One region of the Flavobacterium sp. GW821-FHT12A05 genome, then DNA from elsewhere that is predicted to be linked to it. Evidence: riboswitches for the same ligand, from Rfam matches in the RefSeq annotation. Region 1 holds a riboswitch; each other region holds the start of a gene.

Region 1 (7,412 bases):
GAATTTATGAGGCGAAAAGAAAATAGCATCTAACTGCTGTTGCGGATCTTTAGGATGCATATCAATTTTGACATAAGGTGCCGAAGCAGCAAAATCAACAAAACAAAGTCCGCCGTTTTCATGCATAATTTTGGCTAATTCATGATAAGGCGTAATAATTCCCGTAACATTCGAACAAGCCGTAAAGGAGCCTATTTTTATGCTTCTCGAGGCATATTTTTTAATTTCTTTCGAAAGAACATTAGGATCGACTAAATTGTTTTCATCAGGAGGCAGAATCACCACTTCGGCATTGGTTTCATACCAAGAAACCTGATTAGAATGATGCTCCATGTGGGTAATGAAAACAACAGGTCTATCATTATCATCATGAATTCGCAAGCCCATTATTCTCTGCAGTTTTGATAAAGCTGCGGTCATTCCGGTTCCGGTTGTAACCAAAACATCCGATTCGCTTGCGTTAACCGACTTTTTTATGACATCTCTCGCATATTGATAAGCATAAGTTGAAGTTTTTCCTGTTTGACTTGAAAGTGAATGCGTATTGGCAATCATTGGACCAATTTTATTAAGCATAATATCCTCGATTGGAGCGTATAATCTTCCGCTGGCAACCCAATCTGCATACAGCAGATTTTGTTTTCCATAAACCGATTTAAAAGTATGATCTACACCTACAGTACTTTCTCTAAATTTAGAGAAGTAACATTCTAATTCAATTGGTTGTGTTTCTGTCTCAATAGCATTCATTTCCTTATCATTTAAATTAACTAAGTTTTTTTTATTAATTTGCTTGTCCTAAAAGCGATTTAAGCGTAGTCTGCAATTCTTCTCCATGCAGGTTCTTTGCTACGATAATTCCTTTTGAATCGACTAAATAATTCCCCGGAATGGCTCTTACACCATATAATTTAGCAACGGCGCTGTTCCAGAAAAGCAAATCAGAAACGTGTGTCCAAGTCAAATTATCATCCTGAATTCCTTTAATCCAGTTTTCTTTCTTTTTATCTAAAGAGATTCCAATAATATTGAATCCTTTATCGTGAAATTCTTTGTAAGCCGCTACGATATTTGGGTTTTCTTTTCGGCAAGGACCGCACCATGAAGCCCAAAAATCGACTAAAGTGTAACCACCTTTTAAATTTTCATAAAAACGAACTGGTTTACCTTCGGGATCATTGCTGGTAAAATCAGGGGCTTTTTTTCCAACCGCTAATCCGTTTAAAACAGTAACCAGTTCTTTTAGTTCTTTCACGTAAGTGGTATTTTGAAGGCTTTTATCAAGCAGAGCAATGTTTTGAGTGATTTCTTCCGGCGATAATCTGTACGACCAGTTTCTGTACAACACATAAGCTGAAACAATAGATTTAGGGTTTTCTGTAATGAATTTACTGATTTCTACCTCTTTTGATTTTCTATAGGTTTCGAATAAATTCTGAGATTCAGAACCTTCTACAACAGAATTACTGTAGTATTTTTTTGGATTTAGTTTTACTGTGATTGGGCCTTTTTCAAGGAAAATATACAACGGACTGCTTTGTGTGTTTACGCTTAAACCATATAATTCCGGTGTTTTTACTTTGGTTTTAAAACTAAAACTTCCGTCTTTTACTTTTACCGAATCAATTGTGGTAAACATTTTATTGTGAAATTTCTGCAGATAAACGTATTGTGCAACTGTATCTACAACAGTTCCTTTTAATTGTAAATTGCTGTCTTGTGCCTGAGTTTGTATAACTCCAAGAAATAAGGCGAAACCTAATAGTATTTTCTTCATTTTGTTTTGATTTTTAAGTGATGATATGATTTTTATTTTAGTTGAAATTAGACAAGGAAATTCCTTTAACCCAATGTAAAATGGATTTTAGCAAATGCTATTTATAAGGGGAAATTGGAGAGAGTTTAATGCTTTCGCATTCGGAAAACAGCAAAACTATTTGCATCAAAAATTGAATTCAAAAATTCATAAGCCGCGTATAAAGTTGAGTCTGCTTTCATTTAAAAGAATAAAAAGGTTTTAACATTCATGACCTTATTCAGATTTTGAGGAAATCTTTCTTATCTGTCCCGCAAAACGGGAAGGATTTAGCACCTTATTCGACAACAGGTTGCTAAGACATCATTGGGCCTATTCCCTCAGTCTTTCTGGATAAGTATCATACAGAATTTTTCTGTAGTACAAATATATATACTAATTCTATAAAATTAGTATAGTTTAAGAATATTTTTTTTAATATTATTTAAAGAGATGATGATTTCAGATATAAAACACTGTAAAATAAAACCTTACAACTAATAAAATCTTTTAGCATTTTTTTATTTTATAACAGAAATTCATACAGTTGAAGTAAACCGTACTCGAATTTGTGCACAGTTTAAACCCGACAGGCTTTAAAAACCTGTCGGGTTTAGTTGAATGAAAAGAGCTTCGACTTCGCTCAGCTTGACAGTAATAAAGTTAATAAAGTTGTCAGCCTGAGCGAAGTCGAAGGCACGCCAAGTACATCGTAATTTTATGTCATCCCTGACAAACGATACGTTATAACTTCAAGCCATCAAAATAAGCTGTAGTTTCTTCAATTAAAGAATGCATTAAATCTTTGGCTTTTGTATGTTTTAAGATTGGGGAAATTTGTCCGCCCCAAAATAATATCATATCCCATTTTTGCTGGTCAAGGGCTGCTTTTCTCAATGGCGATATAAAAGTAGTCTGCAACGGAAAAGGCAGAATAGCTGATTCTTTCCCCATTATATCTTTTGCGATTCGGCTTGTGATGCCGCGCCCGAGCCTTCCTGTATAGGCGCGAGAAAGCGTAGTGTATTTTGCAGCATCAGAAAACAACATTTCTCTGTGAATTGGCAATGCATTCGATTCATCGACAGCTAAAAAGGCGGTTCCAATTTGGCCTGCGCTTGCGCCTAATGTTAAAGCTGCCGCAATTCCTTTTCCATCGGCGATTCCGCCAGCGGCAATAATAGGAGTTTTAATTTTTTCACGCATGAGCTGCAGTAAAACAAAAGTTCCGGTTACAGATGCTTCGGCATTGGTTAAAAAAGAAGGTCGGTGTCCGCCCGCTTCAAAACCCGAAGCGATAATCATATCAACACCTTTACTTTCCAGAAAAAGGGCTTCATCAAGTGTTGTCGCTGCTCCTACCGTTACAATTCCTGATCTTCGGCATTGTTCTAAAACATCATCTGAAGGAACGCCAAACATAAAGCTAAAAACTTTTGGTTTGACATCTAAAATAACTTGTAATTGATTTTCAAATCTTGATTGAAACGGCGCTGGTTTTTCCGGTAACGGAATCCCAACTTCATCATAATACGGTTTAAAAAGCGCTTTTGTTTTCTCAAATTGCTCATCGGTTAAACCGCCATCCGGAATATCATGATCTGAAACCCAAAGATTAATGTTATACGGTTTATTTGTGGCTGCTTTTATCTGCTTGTCGACTTCGTATATTTCCTGCGGACTCAAAGTATAAGCTCCGTAACCGCCTAATCCGCCAAGATTAGAAACTGTAGTGGTTAATTCTACGGTTGACAAATTACCACCAAAAGGTCCTTGCAATATGGGATAATCAATTCCCAATAATTCCTTAGCTTTTGTATTGTACCACATGTGTTTCAATTTTAATTATTTGCTTGTATCGGTCAACATTTTATTGACGATAAGCCATTTGCCGTTAATCTTATGGAAAGATAAAAAATCCCTATAATTAAAGTCGTACATTTTAACATTTAATTCCGCCACAGCGATAGAATTTACAACGCTTATCTGCAGAATTTCTCCTTTAAAAGGTTTGCCGGAATCTTTTGGACTTTGTCGGTTTTTAACGCCGTCTAAATACAAATCAACAGTTTTAAAATAAGGCTGTCCTTTTACATCTCCAAATAATAATGTTCCGGGTTGAAAAATACTTCCTAAAAGCATTTCATCACCTTCGTAAATACCTTTAAAATAATAATTTTCTATGGCATCAGTAATGGCTTGAATTTCGATTTGATTTTCCATTTCGATTGTATTTTGAGCTTTTATGCTCTGAAAATTCCAGAGCATAAAAGCAGTTAATAAAATAGTTTTCACCTTAATTTAAATTGTGTCCTGCACCTTTTCCGCCATCAACATTAATGATTGATCCGGTAATAAAATTGCTTTTGGCAACGGTGTAGACCATTTCAGAAATATCATCGATCTCTCCTACTCTGTTTAATAAATGCAAACCGGCACTTTGATCTGCGTTGTCACCATGCATTGGCGTGCGGATTACACCCGGCGCAACGGTATTGAAACGAATATTCTGCTTACCAAATTCGGCAGCTAACTGAATCGTTAAAGCGTGAATAGCTCCTTTACTTGCAATTGGTGCCGAAGCCGGCCATCCGCCTAAACCATGATTTACCAATGGCGTCCCGATATTAATGACCACGCCGCCTTGTTGCTGCAGCATTTGCGGAATCACGGATTGCGTTGTAAAATAGGTTCCTTTTAGATTGGTTTTCAAAAAGGTATCTAAATACTCTTCATCTACTTCTAAGAATGGTTTACTGGCAAAAATTCCCGCATTATTAACCAATACATCTACGGATCCAAATTTTTCAAGTGCGATTTTAACCAATTGCTCGCCTGTTCTTTTGTCGCTTACATCTCCGGCAAATTTTGCCAGATTCGCTCCTGCTCCAAATTCATTGTACGTTTTTTCTAATGCGGTTTCTGTCAATGAATTGATTACAACATTATCACCTCTGTCTAAAAAATATTTAGCGATTCCTTTTCCAATACCAGATGCTGCTCCGGTAACAATTATAGTTTGTTTTTTCATGATGTTTATTTTTTATCGGCTGTAATGCCTTTTTCTCTTAATACTGAAACTTGTTCTCCGGCATATCCCCAATCGTCTAATTCGATTTCCTGAATCACAACGTGAGTCAAATGCGGATCTTTATTTAATACTTCTGTAATCAGGTTGGTAATACCGCTGATTAATTCTTGTTTTTGCCCGCGGGTTACTCCTTCGCGGGTCAATTCGATTTTTACGTAAGGCATGATGTTAGTTTTTAGATTGTCCGGAAAAAGAAGCTTCGGCTGTGATGTTAAAATCAAGCTCAAAGTCGTTGTAGATTAGGGTGTCTCCCAAATCCTTGAAGAAATTTCCTGAGCGGAATTTGATATCGTATTTAGTACGATCAATAATTAATTTGCCTGCAAGAGAAATAATATCGCTGTTGTTTTTTACTTCTGCTTCAAAACCAACTATGTGTGTGATATCTTTTATAGTCAGGTTTCCTTCCAGATGATAAGTAGTTGCTGCTATTTCTTTTACACTTAAAATATCAAATACCGCAGTTGGGAATTTTTCGATAGAGAAGAAATCATCCGAAGCTAAATGTCCGGCGAATTGTGTGTTTGTTGCCGGATCTGTTACATCCAGAATTTTAATAGAAGTAGTATCGATTACAATATTTCCTCCGTTTATTTTTCCATCATTGAAGATGAAATTACCATTTTTGATACCAATTGTACCGTTATGTGCACCAGTAACTTTTCTACCAGTCCATTCTACGCTGCTGTTTGAGCTTACGATTTCAAAATTTATTGTTTCCATTTTTATTGTATTTAAAAGTACAATACAAAGGAACGGCGACTATAAAAATTGGTTACGTGATGTAGATCACATTCTTTTTTTTTGAGGTTCTAAGGGACTAAGATGCTAAGGTTCTAAGTTTTTTTAGAAATGAATAATTAAAACATAGCCAGCGGTTTCAACCGCTGGAACGCAAAATATTGCCATAATCAAGATCCCTGGGGTTGAAACCACAGCTTATATTTTATAGCAGCAAATCAAAAAAAGAATCTTTATAATCTGTGAAATCTGTGGCTAAACAAAAAACTAAGAATTATAAAGCCTGCTTAAAGTTTCTCTCGAAACGCCTAAATAAGCAGCAATTAAATGCTTCGGAACCAGATTATACAATTGCGGATACAAAGCCAAAAGTTCTTCGTAACGGGTTTTGACATTATTATTCATAAACGATAAAAGTCTTTTTTGAGAAGCGATGTAGCCTTTATTGGTTCTCCAGCGAAAGAAATGCTCAACTTGATGAAATTCGGCACAGAGTTTTTCACGGTCGGCATTAGAAAGACAAAGTACAACAGCGTCTGTAATACAATCGACATTTATAGCGGCCGGAATTTGGTTGTAAAGTGCATTATAATCAGATGTCCACCAGGTTGGCATGGCAAACTGCAGAATGTACATTTTGATTTCATCATTAATATAAAAAGCTTTCAAACAGCCCGAAATCACAAAATATTCGCAATCTACTTTATCGCCTGCGCTGATAATGGTTTGACCTTTTTGAAAAGACAACATTTTAAAGTGCGAAAAGAAATATTCAAATTGTTCTTCTGTCAGCGAAGCTGTTTTGGCGATATGTTCTTGTAAAAGTGCTTTGGCTTCCATTTTTAATTTGAATATTCGAGTTTGAAAAGTGTTTTGTAAAGTTATAAAATCAAATGAACTTATGGATTGTCTATTTGAGATTTGAATTTGTCCGTTTCACCAAAATACCAATATGAAATCGACTGCCGTTGACGCAATTTTGTCCTGTTTAACAACTTAAAATTTAAAATCATGAATGCAAAAACAACAAAAATTATTTATTGGACAGGAATTATTTTAACTTCTTTATGGTTTGGTGCCAGCGGTTTTTTTGAATTGACAACCAACAAATTGGTTTGGAAAATTACACAACAATTGGGTTATCCGGCTCATTTTATTTACATATTGGGTGTAATGAAAATCTCGGGAGTTATCACCTTATTAATACCGAATAAGCTATTACGATTAAAAGAATGGGTATTTGCCGGAGTATTTTTTGATATCATTTTCGCTTTCTTTTCAAAACTGGTTGTATTAGGTTTCCCTGCAACTATTGATGCCATCATTGCTTTTGTAATGGTTAGTGTTACTTATATAATGTTTAGAAAATTATACAATGCAACTTATATTGCAAGCGTTTCTGAGGAAAATTAAGATTCTGAAGTACTGCATATTTTAATCTCGCAAAGTCGCGAAGAAGCAAAGATTAAACTTGGCGTCTCTGCGACTTTGCGAGATTCTTTTTTCATTATAAAATGGCTTTAGCCTAACACGTAATTTTGGCTAAAGCCTCTAAAACACACTTCTCTTAATCTCCAGCTAAAGCTGGAGGCAATTGAATCTGTTGAAAATCCTTTTAATCTGCAGCAAAAAACCTTTGTCCCTATGCAACTTTGTTTCTTTGTACCTTTAAACAAACTATTTTGAGCTTTTCAACAAAGCAATAACCTTCAATCCCGACGTAAATTTGTAATGAACTTAAAAACACAATTACAATGAACAAAATATGGTTTATTACAGGAAGCT
Region 2 (7,412 bases), on a different contig from region 1:
AATCCAAACTTCCAATTTACTGTATTCCATTTTAGTTGTTCGTTAATGGTTGTTGGTTGATGGCGCTTTGAGTTCAAATCTATCAACCAAAAACCAACAACCATCAACTATGTTTTAATCTGCTATATTAGGGTTTAACCATTTCATTGCGTAATCAGTTGGAACATTGCGTCGTTTGGCGTAATCTACTACCTGATCTTCTTTTATTTTCCCGAGTCCGAAATACCTGCTTTTAGGGTTTCCAAAATAATATCCAGAAACTGATGAAGCCGGCCACATTGCCATACTTTCCGTCAAGGTTACTCCAATTTCTTCGGCTACATTTAAAAGTTTCCAGATGGTTGGTTTTTCCAGGTGATCCGGACATGCAGGATATCCTGGCGCAGGACGAATTCCTTTATAATTTTCTTTAATCAATTCTTCGTTGGTTAAAGATTCTTCGGTATCATAACCCCAGAAATCTTTACGTACTCTTTCGTGAAGATATTCGGCGAAAGCCTCAGCAAAACGATCGGCAAGCGCTTTCACCATAATCGAATTATAATCGTCTAAATTCTTTTCGTATTCCGCTGCCCATTCATCTACACCAAAACCTGTGGTTACGCAAAACGCTCCCATGTAATCGGCTATTCCGCTTTCTTTTGGCAGAATAAAATCAGCTAAAGCGATGTTTGGAGCGCCTTTTGTTTTTTGCGACTGCTGACGAAGCGTTAAGAATTTCTCCAAAACTTTTCCGTTTTCATCGCGCAATTCAATGTCGTCATCATCCACCTGATTCGCAGGGAAAATTCCGTAAATACCTTTTGCTTTTAATTTTTTCTCCGCCAAAATCACTTTCAGCATTGCCTGAGCATCTGCAAAAACCGAAGTCGCTTCTTTACCCACAACCTCATCCGTTAAAATTGCCGGATATTTTCCGTACAATTCCCAAGTCTGAAAAAATGGCGTCCAGTCGATATACGGAACCAAAACATCCAGTTCTATTTCTATGGTTTGTTTCCCAATTACTTTTGGTTTAGTCGGCGTATATTCAGACCAATCCAATGGTAATTTGTTTTTACGAGCGTCTTCAATACTTAAGAAATTCTTATCCCTCGAACGATTTAAGAATGTTTCTCTAAAAGAATCGTATTCTGCACGAATATCTTTTGCATATATTTTTCGGTTATGATCTAATAGATTTCCTGCAACAGTAACAGCTCTCGAAGCATCGTTTACGTGAATTACAGTTTCTCTATATTGCGGTGCAATTTTCACGGCGGTATGCGCACGCGAAGTCGTTGCCCCGCCTATCATAATTGGGATTTTAATATCTTGTTTGTCTAATTCTTTGGCTAAATAAACCATTTCATCAAGCGAAGGCGTAATCAGTCCGCTTAAACCAATAATATCTACATTATGTTCAATCGCCGCTGCAATAATTTTTTCAGGAGGCACCATAACACCAAGATCTACAATCTCGTAATTATTACAAGCCAAAACTACCGAAACGATGTTTTTACCAATATCGTGAACGTCGCCTTTTACAGTTGCCATCAGGATTTTTCCATTTCCTTGTTTATCTCCGGCTTGTTTGCTTGCTTCGATAAAAGGCAGTAAATAAGCAACAGCTTTTTTCATTACACGAGCCGATTTAACTACCTGAGGCAGGAACATTTTTCCGCTTCCAAATAAATCTCCAACGACATTCATTCCCGTCATCAAATTAATTTCGATAACCTCAATTGGTTTTGTCGCTGCCAAACGTGCTTCTTCAACATCTTCTTCAATAAAAGCGTCAATTCCTTTTACCAATGAATGCGTAATACGCTCCTGAACGGTTCCAAAACGCCATTCCTGAACTACTTTTTCATCACTCTTTGCTTCACCTTTTACATTTTCTGCAAAATCTAAAAGTCGTTCTGTCGCATCGTCACGTCTATCTAAAATTACGTCTTCAACGTGCTCTAATAAGTCTTTCGGAATATCATCATAAATCGTCAGCATCTCCGGATTAACGATTCCCATCGTCATTCCGTTTTTAATCGCATGGTACAAAAAAACCGAGTGCATCGCTTCACGAACCGTGTCATTTCCTCTAAAAGAAAACGAAACGTTACTTACTCCACCGCTAATATGCGCGTGCGGAAGATTCTCGCGAACCCATTTTGTTCCTCTAAAGAAATCCAAAGCATTCAATCTATGTTCTTCCATTCCCGTTGCAACCGGAAAAATATTCAAATCGAAAATAATATCCTGAGGAGGAAACCCTACTTTGTTCACCAAAATATCATACGAACGCTGACAAATCTCCACTCTACGATCGTAATTATCGGCCTGACCTACTTCGTCAAAAGCCATGATAATTGCTGCCGCTCCGTAACGTTTGATTAGTCGAGCATGATGAATAAAAGCTTCTTCACCTTCTTTTAACGAAATCGAGTTTACAACGCTTTTTCCTTGTACTACTTTCAGACCCGCTTCAATGATTTCCCATTTAGAACTATCGATCATAATTGGCACTCTCGAAATATCTGGTTCTGCAGCAATTAAATTCAAAAATTTAGTCATAGCAGTAACTCCATCAAGCATTCCTTCATCCATATTAATATCGATGATCTGTGCTCCACCTTCTACCTGCTGTCTTGCAATATCAAGCGCCTCGTCATATTTCTCTTCCTTGATTAATCTTAGGAATTTTCTTGAACCTGTTACATTCGTACGCTCACCAACATTCACGAAAACACTTTCGGGCGTAATAATTAATGGTTCTAATCCTGATAATACAAGGTCTCTTCTTTTTTCTGTCATTTTCTTTTAAGTTACTGAGATCCTAAGATGCTAAGGTTCTAAGTTTTTTTTATTCTATATTTTTTTAGGTTTTTAAACCTGTATTCTTTTAATATTTTGGGCGTGTCCCTCCGGGTCGGGCTATCCGTTACAAGTCCTCGCTCTTCCTTCGTCAGGCTGTGGGCTTTTCACTTCTATCCCTCACGCAAACTCGACTTCATCAGCCTTTTACCTATTATTTGTTCTTTTTGGAATATTTATTTCCATTTCGAATTTTCTATATATTTACAAGTTACACCTGCATCATATCTATAATATTTGACCTTTGTAAAACCTGCATTGACAAGTGAAATAGAATCTGGTTTTAATTCTTCTTTCAAAATGATATAGTGTCCTTTTTCGGGATTATCTAAATCATATTTTACTTTATAAAACTTATTTACAAGATTATAATCAACAATAGAAGCGCCTCCTAAAATCTTTTTTCCGCCAGAATAAAAACAATATCTTAAAAAATGGGATTTACCCGCTTGCTTAATTCTTAATGTAAGCCCTATTGTTTCTCCTTTAAATGTCTTTCTATATTTCTTATTCTCATTTCCTCTGTAATGTGAAAAAAGCATAAATGAAATAAGTACAACTAAAAAAACACTTGCCATGACATATCCAAGCTTATTATTGTGTTCCTCTGTCATTTTCTACTCAAGCACTGGCGCTACTCTTGGTTTATAATCCTTCGCAACCTCAGCAATTAATCGAATATGATCTGGAGTTGTACCGCAGCAACCGCCAATGATATTAATCAAATTATCGTCTAAATATTCTTTGATCAAAGCCTGAGTTTGTTCCGGCGTTTCATCATATTGTCCGAATGCGTTTGGTAATCCAGCGTTTGGATGTGCCGACACATTAAAACTTGTGTTATGCGCTAATGTTTTTAAATATGGTTTCAGCAAATCGGCTCCAAGAGCGCAATTGAATCCTACACTTAATAACGGAATATGCGAAACTGAAATCAAAAACGCTTCGACTGTCTGCCCAGAAAGTGTTCTTCCAGAAGCATCTGTAATTGTTCCCGAAACCATGATTGGGATATCAAGATTACGTTCTTCTTTCACTTCTTCGATTGCAAAAAGTGCTGCTTTTGCATTTAATGTATCAAAGATTGTTTCTACTAAAAGCAAATCACAGCCACCATCCATTAAAGCTTCTGCTTGTTGTTTGTAAGCAATTCGTAAATCGTCAAACGTTACGGCTCTGTAACCTGGATCGTTTACATCTGGTGACATACTTGCTGTACGGTTTGTCGGTCCTATTGAACCTGCTACGAAACGAGGTTTCTCCGGATTTTTTGCGGTAAACTCATCGGCTACTTGTCTCGCGATTTTTGCCGATTCGTAGTTTAACTCGTAAACCAAATCTTCCATGTGATAATCTGCCATACCAATTGTCGTTCCAGAGAAGGTGTTGGTTTCTACAATGTCAGCACCAGCTTCATAATAAGCGGCATGCACATCGCGAATCGCTTGTGGTTGTGTTAGGGATAGTAAATCGTTATTTCCTTTTAACGGGTGTGGAAAATCTTTGAAACGCTCTCCTCTAAAGTCTTCTTCTGAGAAATTATAGCGTTGCAGCATAGTTCCCATTGCTCCGTCAAGGATTAGGATATTTTTTTTTATTGCTTCCTGAATTGTTATTGCCATGGCTTCTTTTTTTAGCTTCTAAGACACTGAGGTGCTAAGGTGCTAAGTTTTTTTTATTATGATTGTGAAGTTTAAACCTAACAGGTTTTTAAAACCTGTTAGGTTTGCTTCGGATATTTTTTCACATTAATTCCAAAAGTGCACTATTGCTGGCTCATTAGCCCCGATTGAAGTGGAAATTATTTTGCTTTTTTCTTTAAAAAGCAAAAGAATTGCAACGAAAAGCGGGAACTATTGACTGCAAAAATGCGCCAATGATTCGCTCCTGATACAGAATCTGTTTCAGTAAATATTATATGTTATCGAGAAAAAGTTTTGAGAAATACGAGTATGTATTTGTGTTATCTATCTTTAATACTGGAAAATGTCGTATAAAGTAGAATTTAGCACCTTCTTTATGATAAAGGGTTGCTAAGGTTTCATCGGGTCTATCCCTCCGCCTTTCGTGATAACTGACAATAATTTTAAGAACAGTGCAAAGGTATGAAATAGGCTTTCTATTTGCAAATGTTTTTTTTCTAAGGTTCTGAGGGACTTAGGTGCTAAGGTTCTAAGGTTTTTCTTTTACGTGATTTAGCTCCGGAGGAGCATAATATTTATAGAAAAACAACGTGCACAAAACAAAAACTCCAGCGGAGGGGCATATATTTCGCTCCGCTGGAGCTCTTTTGCAAACGAACAATTTCTTTCTATAAATATTTCATCCCGCTGGGATTAATAAAAAAGCCAAAACTGTTTTCTTAATATAGCCCGTGGTTTCAACCACGGGAAACGTATTGTGATAATCCTTTTTTTGTAATCATGCATCTTGATTAGCGATATGTCTATTCGTTGCGTTCCAGTGGTTGAAACCACTGGCTATGTTTTATTATGTTTTCTAAAAAAAAGCTCAAACTTGTTGTCAAGTTTGAGCTTTCTATATAAAAACCTAAGAACCTTAGTCCCTTAGAACCTCAGCACCTTCGATTAAACAATCGCCTTAACAACTGCTTTTGGAGCTTCTTTACGAGTTCCGTCGAAACCGTCTACACCAGAAACTGTTGTATATTTCAATACATATTTTTTACCTGGATTGATGATTTGATAAGCTGCCTGGCACATTAAAGTTGCTTCGTGGAATCCGCAAAGGATTAACTTTAATTTTCCTGGATATGTGTTTACGTCTCCAATAGCAAAGATTCCCGGAATGTTAGTTTGGTAATCTAATGCATTGTTTACTTTGATTGCATTTTTTTCGATTTCTAATCCCCAGTCTCCAATTGGACCTAATTTTGGAGTTAATCCGAAAAGTGGGATGAAATAATCGGTTTCGATTTTACGGTGTGCCCCGTTTTCTTCGATATCTAATGATTCAACGTGCTCAGCACCATTAATTCCGATAACTTCTGCTGGTGTAATTAATTTAATTTTTCCAGCTGTTTTTAATTCCTGTACTTTTTCTACAGAATCTAAAGCTCCTCTAAATTCGTTTCTACGGTGAATTAAAGTTACTTCTGAGGCTACATTTGCTAAGAAGATACTCCAGTCAAGTGCTGAATCTCCTCCTCCTGCAATTACAACTCTTTTATCTCTGAATTTTTCAGGATTTTTGATGAAGTATTTTACTCCTTTATCTTCATAAAACTCGATATCTTCAATAAGTGGTTTACGCGGCTCAAAACTTCCTAAACCTCCTGCAATTGCAATAACCGGAGCGTGGAATTTTGTTCCTTTGTTTGAAGTTACAATGAAAGTTCCGTCTTCTTGCTTTTCGATTGTTTCTGCACGTTCTCCTAATGTATAACCTGGCTCAAATTGTTTAATTTGTTCTTGTAGGTTATCAATTAAATCTCCGGCTAATACTTCCGGAAATCCAGGAATATCATAAATGGGTTTCTTTGGATATAACTCTGATAGCTGCCCTCCTGCTTGTGGAAGTGCATCTAAAATGTGGCATTTTAATTTTAACAATCCTGCCTCGAAAACGGCAAATAAACCTGTTGGTCCTGCTCCAATTATAAGTATATCTGTTTTAATCATTATGTTGTTGTTTATAATCATTCTTAATAACGCAAAGAAACGAATAAATCCTTGTACTTTCAATGATTTTTATCATTTATTTCTCTCCGAAACTTTTTTACTCTTTATTTTTTAATGAAGAGGTAATCTCGTTCATTCTTTTAACCTTTTCTTCAAAATTGCCTTTGAGTGTTTTTCTGTATTCATTCAGATTCTCAACCATTTGATTGATATCTTCCGGAATTACTTCTTCAAAAAACTCACGTAATCTCTTGGCTGTTGTAGGCGATTTACCATTGGTTGAAATAGCAATTTTCACATTTCCTTTTGTTACGATGCCACCTAAATAATAATCACATAAATCTGGTGTATCGGCAATGTTGCAAATCAAATAACGCTTTCTCGCTAAATCGTAAACCTTTTTATTTACTTTTAAATCGTCTGTACAGGCAATTACCATGTGACGCTTTTTGAGCATTTTCTTTTTAAACTTCGATCTTGTCAATTTTATCGAAGGATGTTGCTCTGCCAAAACTTTAATTTCTAAATGAAATTCTTTTGCTACTACCTCAACATTTGCATTCGGACTTGACTTTAGCAAGAAGGAAAGCTTTTCCAGACCTACATTTCCTCCGCCTACAATTAGTATATTTAAATTGTGAAGCTTTAAAAATATTGGATATAATTCGTTTTGTTCCATTTTAATTTAATTTCATCCAAACAAAATTAGATGATTTTTTGATGAATAATCGAATTAAATATTCATACTTTCCTGAGGTTGAAACCTCAGGCTATGTTTTTCTTACTTCCGGATTTCTTTTGATAGAAATTCTTCGTAAAATCCTTTTAATTTATTGCTTTCGCGGACAACTTCACCCAAAACAATAATGGCTGGAGAACCTAATTCTTTTTCTTTTACAATATTTAGAATAGAATTTACTG
Region 3 (7,412 bases), on a different contig from region 1:
ATAAGTACCCGAAATCGAATCATGCCAGCCTCTTGAACCGCCTAGAAAAGTTAAGGCATCGAAAGGAATTAAACGGCACAAACTTCTTCTAAAAGCAGTTCCAAAAGTTGGTTTTTCTCCATTCTCATCTACAACAATAGTTCCCGTAATAAACTTACCTATCGATCTTCCAAATAGTCCTTCCAAGACAGTATAATAAACTATAGATATGACTATTACAATAATATTCCAGCCTAAATCTCCTAAATTATCAACCCATAATCCAAGTTCAGTTAACTCAAATAATGCGGTAAGGATACCAATTAAAACTCCAATTGCAATTAAGATGATCGCAAAAAAGATCAAATCGATTATATAATTTAAAAAACGTGCTCCAGTGGAAGCCAATAATGTTTCGTCTAAAACGTAAGTAGAATTGCTCATGATTTGATTGGTTTAATTATGAATAGTTTTGATTCGCTACTAACAAAAATATATTTTTTACTCAAACAATCACCAAAAAGAATGACGATTTTTAACAGTAATAAATTTACAGTCAAAAATCGTCATTATATATTTAGAAAATCTAAAATGATTTAATCAAGCGCTTGTTTTAAATCAGCAATAACATCTTCTACGGTTTCTAAACCTACAGAAACACGAACTAAACCCTGTGTGATACCAACTGCTAATTGATCTGCTTCAGATAATTTGCTGTGCGTTGTAGAAGCCGGATGCGTAACAATTGATCTTGTATCGCCAATATTTGCCGATAACGAACAAAGTTTTATTGAATTCAGGAATTTTCTTCCTGCTTCGATTCCGCCTTTAATTTCAAAAGCAATAATGTTACCGCCTAATTTCATTTGTTTTTTGGCAATTTCATATTGTGGATGCGATTTCAAGAACGGATATTTCACGCTGTTTACATTTGGATGCGCTTCTAAAAATTCCGCTACTTTTAATGCATTTTCGCAATGTTTTTCAACGCGAATTGCCAAAGTCTCTAAACTTTTTGACAAAACCCAAGCATTAAACGGCGATAAAGCCGGACCTGTATTTCTTGAAAACAAATAAATCTGTCTGATTAAATCTTCGCTTCCAACGGTTACACCGCCTAAAACACGTCCTTGTCCGTCGATTAATTTTGTTGCTGAATGCACTACTAAATGAGCTCCAAATTTAATTGGCTGCTGTAAATAAGGCGTTGCAAAACAGTTATCGATAATTAAAATCAGATTGTGTTTTTTAGCGATATCACCCAACAATTGCAAATCAATTACATCTACACCAGGATTTGTTGGCGATTCTGCGTATAATATTTTTGTATTTGGTTTGATGAAACTTTCAATCGTTTCCGGTTTATTGATTTCAAAATACGATGTTTCGATATTCCATTTTGGAAAATAAGTCATAAACAGAGCATGCGTTGAACCAAAAACGCTGCTTGCAGAAACAATGTGATCTCCAGCATTTAATAAAGCTGCAAATGTTGAATAAACTGCCGCCATTCCAGTTGCGAATGCGTAACCAGCTTCAGCTCCTTCCATCTTGCAGATCTTCTCTACAAATTCGGTTGTATTTGGATTGCTGAAACGGCTGTAAATGTTTCTTTCTTTTTCTTCTGTAAAAGAAGCTCTCATATCTTCGGCATCTTCAAAAACAAAGCTTGACGATAGGTACAAAGGCACCGAGTGTTCCAGATATTGAGATCTTTCTAATTGTGTTCTTATGGCTTGTGTTTCAAAACCAAATTCTTCTGTGTTCATTGTGTTGTTTTTTGTTTTGTGTTTTTTGTTTCAGAGTTTCAGGTTTCAAGTTTTTGTATAAACAAAAACAAAACTTAAAATCTTAACTAAAACGAGTATAATCATTTACCAATTCAAGCATTATCTAATTGGCTAATTTCCAAATTATCTAATGCTCAAATTGATTAATTTACTTTTTCTAATTCTTCGTTGTTTAAAACCACTTTGTAGTTTATTGTAGCTGTTGGTTCGATTGTTTTAGAAACAGAGCAGTATTTCTCGAAAGAAAGCTGTGCGGCACGCTGTGCTTTTTCTGAATTAATATCGCCTTCTAAATAAAAAACCACATTTATTTCTTTAAAAGGTGTTGCTTCACCCACTTTTACGCGCTCTCCTTCTACCTCAGCATTAAACGAAGTGATTTCCTGACGCTGTTTCTTTAAGATCGAAATCATATCAATTGCACTGCATCCTGCAACGCCCATTAAAACCAATTCCATTGGACTTGCGCCTAAATCGCTTCCGCCAAATTCAGCTCTGCTGTCAACGTCAACTATATGGCCGCGTTCATTTTTAAGTTTAAAATGAAAAGCGTCATTTACTCTGTTCAAAGTTACTTTCATTGTATTGTTGTTTTTTGTTTTTTTTTTATTCTTGTCATTGCGAGGAACGAAGCAACCTCACTAACAATTACACAAAGCTTGATTTTGCAAATGTGATTGCTTCGTTCCTCGCAAGGACAACTAGACTTTTTATCCTTTATCTGACAATCTCAAAATATCTCCAAAAACTCCTCTTGCTGTTACCGCAGAACCTGCACCAGCTCCTTGAATAACAATTGGACGATCTCCGTAAGATTCTGTGTAAATTTCGAAGAAAGAATCAGAACCTTTTAAACCGCCTAAAGCTGTATCTGAAGGTACCGAAACTAATTTTACTTCTAGATCTCCTTTGTCATTTTGCAAATCACCAGACAATTCGCCAATGTATCTTAATACATGATTTGGTTTTTGGTCTGCTTTTATTTTATCGTAAATTGGGTCGAATTCTTTTAATTTGGTTAAGAAATCGGCAACGTTTCCTTCGCGTAAATGTTCCGGAATTAGGTTTTGAATAGAGATTTCTTCAAACTCATTTTGTAAATCTAATTCTCTTGCCAAAATCAATAATTTTCTTCCCACATCATTTCCGCATAAATCCTCACGCGGGTCTGGTTCTGTATATCCATTATCAATTGCTTCCTGCAGAATTTCGCTGAACGGAGCATCTTTTGCAGAGAAATTATTGAATAAATAGCTTAATGTTCCCGAAAATACTCCTTTTATTTTTGTGATGTTTTCACCAGAAAGATGCAGTAACTTAATCGTATCAATTAAAGGTAATCCCGCACCAACATTGGTTTCGTATAAATAATTCTTTTGATTTTCTGCTAAAGCTTTTCTCAATTCTTTATAGAAACCATAACTTAATGTATTGGCAACTTTATTTGACGAAATTAAATCGAAACTGCTTTCTACAAGCGGAATATAATTTTCTACAAAAGCAGCACTTGCTGTATTATCAATTGCAATTAAATTCTCTAAATGATATTCATTTGCATAAGCGATAATGTCTTTTATTGTGTAAGACTCCCCTTTAGATTCAATATCTGTTTTCCAGTTTGAAGTTACGCCGTTTTTATTTAAAAGCAATTTTTTAGAATTGGCAATCGCAAAAACATTCAGCTTAACATCTTTACGTTTTTCAATTGCAGAAGCCGATTCTAAAATTTGGTTAATCAACGTTCCTCCCACTAATCCGTGACCGAAAATAGCGATGTTGATTTTTTTAGAAACTCCAAAAATCTCTCCGTGAATTACGTTTAAAGCTTTGTTTAGTTCTTCTTTTTTCACAACCAAACTCACGTTTTTACCCGTAACTGTATTGTTGAATAATATTGGAACTATTTTATTTTTAATTAATGCTGTATAAGGTTTATGGAAAGTACTTAAATCCTGACCGATAATTGAAATTACAGACACATTATCTGTTACTGTAATCTGGTTTACATCTTTAGAATAAAAGTCGTTTTCGAACTCTTTTTCTAATTCAACCATTGCAAGCGTTGCTTTATCTTTGGCCACAACCAATCCAATTCCTCTTTCTGAAGAACCTTGAGAAATGATGCTTACGCTGATGTTATGATCGCCCATTACTTTAAAAATTCGGGCATCTACTCCTGATTTCCCAAGTAATCCGCGTCCTTCCAGATTTACCAAAGACACATTTTCTAAAACAGAAAGTGTTTTGATTCCTTCTTTAGCCGAATTTGAAGTGATTAAAGTTCCGTGGTTTTCGTGATTGAATGTATTTAAAATACGAAGCGGAATGTTTTTTTCTAACAACGGAATAATCGTTTTAGCGTGCAGAATTGTTGCTCCAAAATTGGCTAATTCATTCGCTTCATTAAACGACAGGTATTCGATTTTTTTAGCATCGGCTACTAAATCAGGATTTGCCGTGTAGATTCCGTCAACGTGTGTAAAATTTTGAAGTTCTTCGGCATCTAAATAATTAGCAATTAACGAAGCCGTGTAATTACTTCCGTTTCTTCCTAAAGTTGTGGTGTCGTTGTTATTATTTGAACCAATGAAACCAGTAACGATATTTACCGTTTCTCCGTTATGTAATTTGAAATAATTGATTACGTTTTTCTTAGACAATTGTTCTAAAGGCTGTGCGTCTCCAAATTTCGAATCGGTTTTTAATAACTCTCTTGTATCTACAAAATTGGCGGGAATTCCTTTTCCAACTAAAATTGAAGTCAATAATTTAGCCGAAAGCAATTCGCCTTTAGACAAAATCTGATCTTTAATTTTATTGCTGTAATCGCCAATAAGACTTACACCTTCAAAAAGTTTATCTAAAATATTAAATTCTTCAGATAGATCAACTTGAGGAAAATCTGAAATCTGATAGGCTTTAAAGCTTTCTAACAACGGTTTGTAGTTTCCGTTTTTAGCCGCAATTCTTAAAATATCTTCTAATTCATCTGTTGCATTTCCACGGGCAGAAACGACTACGGCAATTTTTTCGCCTTGATTTACTTTATCAGAAATGATCGAAACTACTTTGTTAAGTCCTTCTCCGTTTGATAATGATTTACCTCCAAATTTTAATATTTTCATTTTATTTTGCTATTGTTTCTGCCTTAAAAATATCGGCAAGTAAATGATCTAATTGTTTGTACTCGATTAAAAAAGCGTCATGTCCGTGAACCGAATCTATTTCGCTGTAAAAAACATTGTTTTTAAATTTCTTTAATTCATTGTAAGTTTCCAGATTTTCTTTTGGTGTAAAAAATAAATCTGAATTGATTGCCACGATATGAATCGCTGCGTTTGTTTTGGATATTAAAGCCTCGAAATCCTCGCTATTTCTGGTAATATCTATGGTTTTAAGCAGTTGGTTCATCAATTTATAAGATGCTAATTGATAACGTTTCTGCAGTTTTTTGCCGTGATGCGCCAGCCAGCTTTCAATATTAAAAATCAAAAGATCCTGGTTGATGGTGCGTTGAAATTTTTCTTTGAATGATTCCGGAGAACGGTAACACAGCATAGCGTGAATTCTCGCATCTTCGATTGGTTTAGACGAATTGTTTAAAATTTGTTCCTGCAGATAGCAGTTAGCAATCATCCAGTCAGTCGATTTCCAATCAGTTGCAATAGGAATTAGATTTTCGGTAATGTTGGGTTCCAATGCCAAAATTTCCCAGGCAATACCGCCGCCGACAGAACCGCCAATTATGGCAAATACCTGTTCTATGTTTAAGGCTTTTAATCCTTTGATGAAAATTCTCGCAATGTCTCTGGTTGTAAAATCCTGATAGTTTTCGATTATAAAAGAATCTGTTCCGTTTCCGGGAACATTAAATGCCAGAACCGTATACTTGCCGGTATCTATTGTTTTATCATCTCCAATTAAATCGCTCCACCAGCCGTTTTCGCCGGTAACATCGGCATTTCCTGTCAGGGCATGATTAACCAAAACAATTGGAGCGGTATGCAAAGGAAGACCAGAAAGTGTAAAACTTAACGGTAACGACGGATATAGTGCACCACTTTCGGTGATGAAATCTTGTATTAGGATGGGACTTGGTATATTTTCCAATTTCAAATCTTTTTAATTTTGATTTGTGTGGAAATATTAGAAAGAAAGTCTAGAGTTGAAACTAGAAAAATTCTTGTTGTTATCTTTCCACGTTTGGGCGTGGTAGAATGCAGCACCTTCTTCGATTTAACGAAGGGTTGCTAAGGATTCATCGGGTCTAATCCCTCGTCCTTTCTTTATAACATTTCAATACGTGTTTGAACTTAACGGTGCAAATTAACTACTAATTTCTTAAACTAACAAATTTTATCGAAACTGATTGCTCAATTTCTTAAACATACTTCAATCAGAAACTATTGTACGCAAAAAATTACCGAACAAATTGCCCAGTAAATTTAAGCAGGTTTTTAACCTAATTTATGAGTGCTTTTCAAGTTAGATGAAAAGGGTTTCATTTTCTTTTGAATACATCAAAAACAATAATGAATTTGGTGCTTTTTTCTCCGCTTTTTTATCTGTTTCAGTTATTCCGAAACTTGGGTGGATTAACTCGTTTACTGGCGGGGGATTATTTCTTTCGATTTTGCTTCTGAAAAGTTTTTTTCTTAAGTAGTTAATTGTGCTCATGATGTTTAAGTTTATGTTAGTTATATTTTAATCTTTATTATTTCTTTAATTCTTTGTTATGCAAGCTAAATGGAATAAAAAAACCCTTTTGGGTTTTTAATACCAAAAGGGTTTAAGTTTTTATAGAACTTATATATACTTTTAGTATCAACAGACGCGTACACAAATATGTGCGACATTAAACATCTTGTTCATCTGTAGGGACTTATTCATTTGCGTTTTGACTGTTATTTTAAAAAAATCTTGCATTTAGTTTTTTTTATGAGCTTTTTTGATCTGATTAATTATCTAAAAAGCGTTTAATTATTTTAACAATTAACGGGCTGTTTTTAACATACCTTACTTGCCTTACAAATGTGCGAATATTTTTTCAGATTCGCAAGTTATAAAAGCGCATTTTTTCTTAAAAAACGTTAAAAAACAGTATTTTAACGTTAAAAAACATCTTACAAAATTAAGAATTGAGATAAAGAAAGTTTTGTCTTACAAAAATTTAACTAACTTTTCTGTTTCAATCTATCAAAGAACTACTCGCTAATATCGAAAACACTACAGCCAGACGGCTTCTTTATTTTTTATTTTTTCGGCAACTTTCAAAATATCGGTTATTAAGCCTCTTGAAATTGCCTGCTTGCATGGCGAAGCACTTTGAAGCACAATTGGCGTATTGGCATACGACTGGGTATAAATTTCAAAAATAGAATCGGAACCTTTTAATTGTCCTATTGCCGAAGTTATGGGTTCTGAAACTAATTTTACTTCTAAAGTGTTTTTCTCTACATCAAATTCTCCTATATATCGCAAAACGTGATTGTCTTTTTGAGTTATTTTGGCAATCTTAAAAGATCTGTCTATGGCCTCTTTATTCAGAATTCCGTTTTTCTCTAAATGCTCTTCTCCTATAAGCGAATTGATTTTAATGTCTGAAAACTCAAATTCTTTACCAATTTCACGAGTTAAAATCAA

Evidence for each region. Region 1 has a riboswitch for S-adenosylmethionine ahead of AC1RRQ_RS08040 (redoxin domain-containing protein). Riboswitches for the same ligand answer to the same signal wherever they lie in the genome.
Region 2: linked by a shared signal. The riboswitch ahead of AC1RRQ_RS06025 (homocysteine S-methyltransferase family protein) and the one ahead of AC1RRQ_RS08040 (redoxin domain-containing protein) in region 1 are both predicted to bind S-adenosylmethionine.
Region 3: linked by a shared signal. The riboswitch ahead of AC1RRQ_RS06100 (alpha/beta fold hydrolase) and the one ahead of AC1RRQ_RS08040 (redoxin domain-containing protein) in region 1 are both predicted to bind S-adenosylmethionine.

Annotation. Positions count from the first base shown of each region.
Region 1 is NZ_JBXAQY010000003.1:323,591-331,002, forward strand. It holds gene AC1RRQ_RS08035 (aminotransferase class V-fold PLP-dependent enzyme) at 1-750, opposite strand, end outside; gene AC1RRQ_RS08040 (redoxin domain-containing protein) at 785-1,777, opposite strand; SAM riboswitch class I at 2,056-2,156, opposite strand; gene AC1RRQ_RS08045 (NAD(P)H-dependent flavin oxidoreductase) at 2,540-3,625, opposite strand; gene AC1RRQ_RS08050 (nuclear transport factor 2 family protein) at 3,641-4,018, opposite strand; gene AC1RRQ_RS08055 (SDR family NAD(P)-dependent oxidoreductase) at 4,092-4,826, opposite strand; gene AC1RRQ_RS08060 (tautomerase family protein) at 4,832-5,050, opposite strand; gene AC1RRQ_RS08065 (YceI family protein) at 5,055-5,609, opposite strand; gene AC1RRQ_RS08070 (Crp/Fnr family transcriptional regulator) at 5,895-6,467, opposite strand; gene AC1RRQ_RS08075 (DoxX family protein) at 6,639-7,040, shown strand; gene AC1RRQ_RS08080 (oxidoreductase) at 7,382-7,412, shown strand, end outside.
Region 2 is NZ_JBXAQY010000002.1:619,734-627,145, forward strand. It holds gene metH (methionine synthase) at 115-2,790, opposite strand; gene AC1RRQ_RS06020 (hypothetical protein) at 3,027-3,464, opposite strand; gene AC1RRQ_RS06025 (homocysteine S-methyltransferase family protein) at 3,468-4,472, opposite strand; SAM riboswitch class I at 4,811-4,927, opposite strand; gene AC1RRQ_RS06030 (NAD(P)/FAD-dependent oxidoreductase) at 5,439-6,491, opposite strand; gene AC1RRQ_RS06035 (precorrin-2 dehydrogenase/sirohydrochlorin ferrochelatase family protein) at 6,589-7,170, opposite strand; gene cobA (uroporphyrinogen-III C-methyltransferase) at 7,273-7,412, opposite strand, start outside.
Region 3 is NZ_JBXAQY010000002.1:635,905-643,316, forward strand. It holds gene AC1RRQ_RS06080 (RDD family protein) at 1-423, opposite strand, end outside; gene AC1RRQ_RS06085 (trans-sulfuration enzyme family protein) at 576-1,748, opposite strand; gene AC1RRQ_RS06090 (OsmC family protein) at 1,913-2,350, opposite strand; gene thrA (bifunctional aspartate kinase/homoserine dehydrogenase I) at 2,480-4,894, opposite strand; gene AC1RRQ_RS06100 (alpha/beta fold hydrolase) at 4,896-5,879, opposite strand; SAM riboswitch class I at 5,956-6,064, opposite strand; gene AC1RRQ_RS06105 (hypothetical protein) at 6,255-6,446, opposite strand; gene AC1RRQ_RS06110 (homoserine dehydrogenase family protein) at 6,996-7,412, opposite strand, start outside.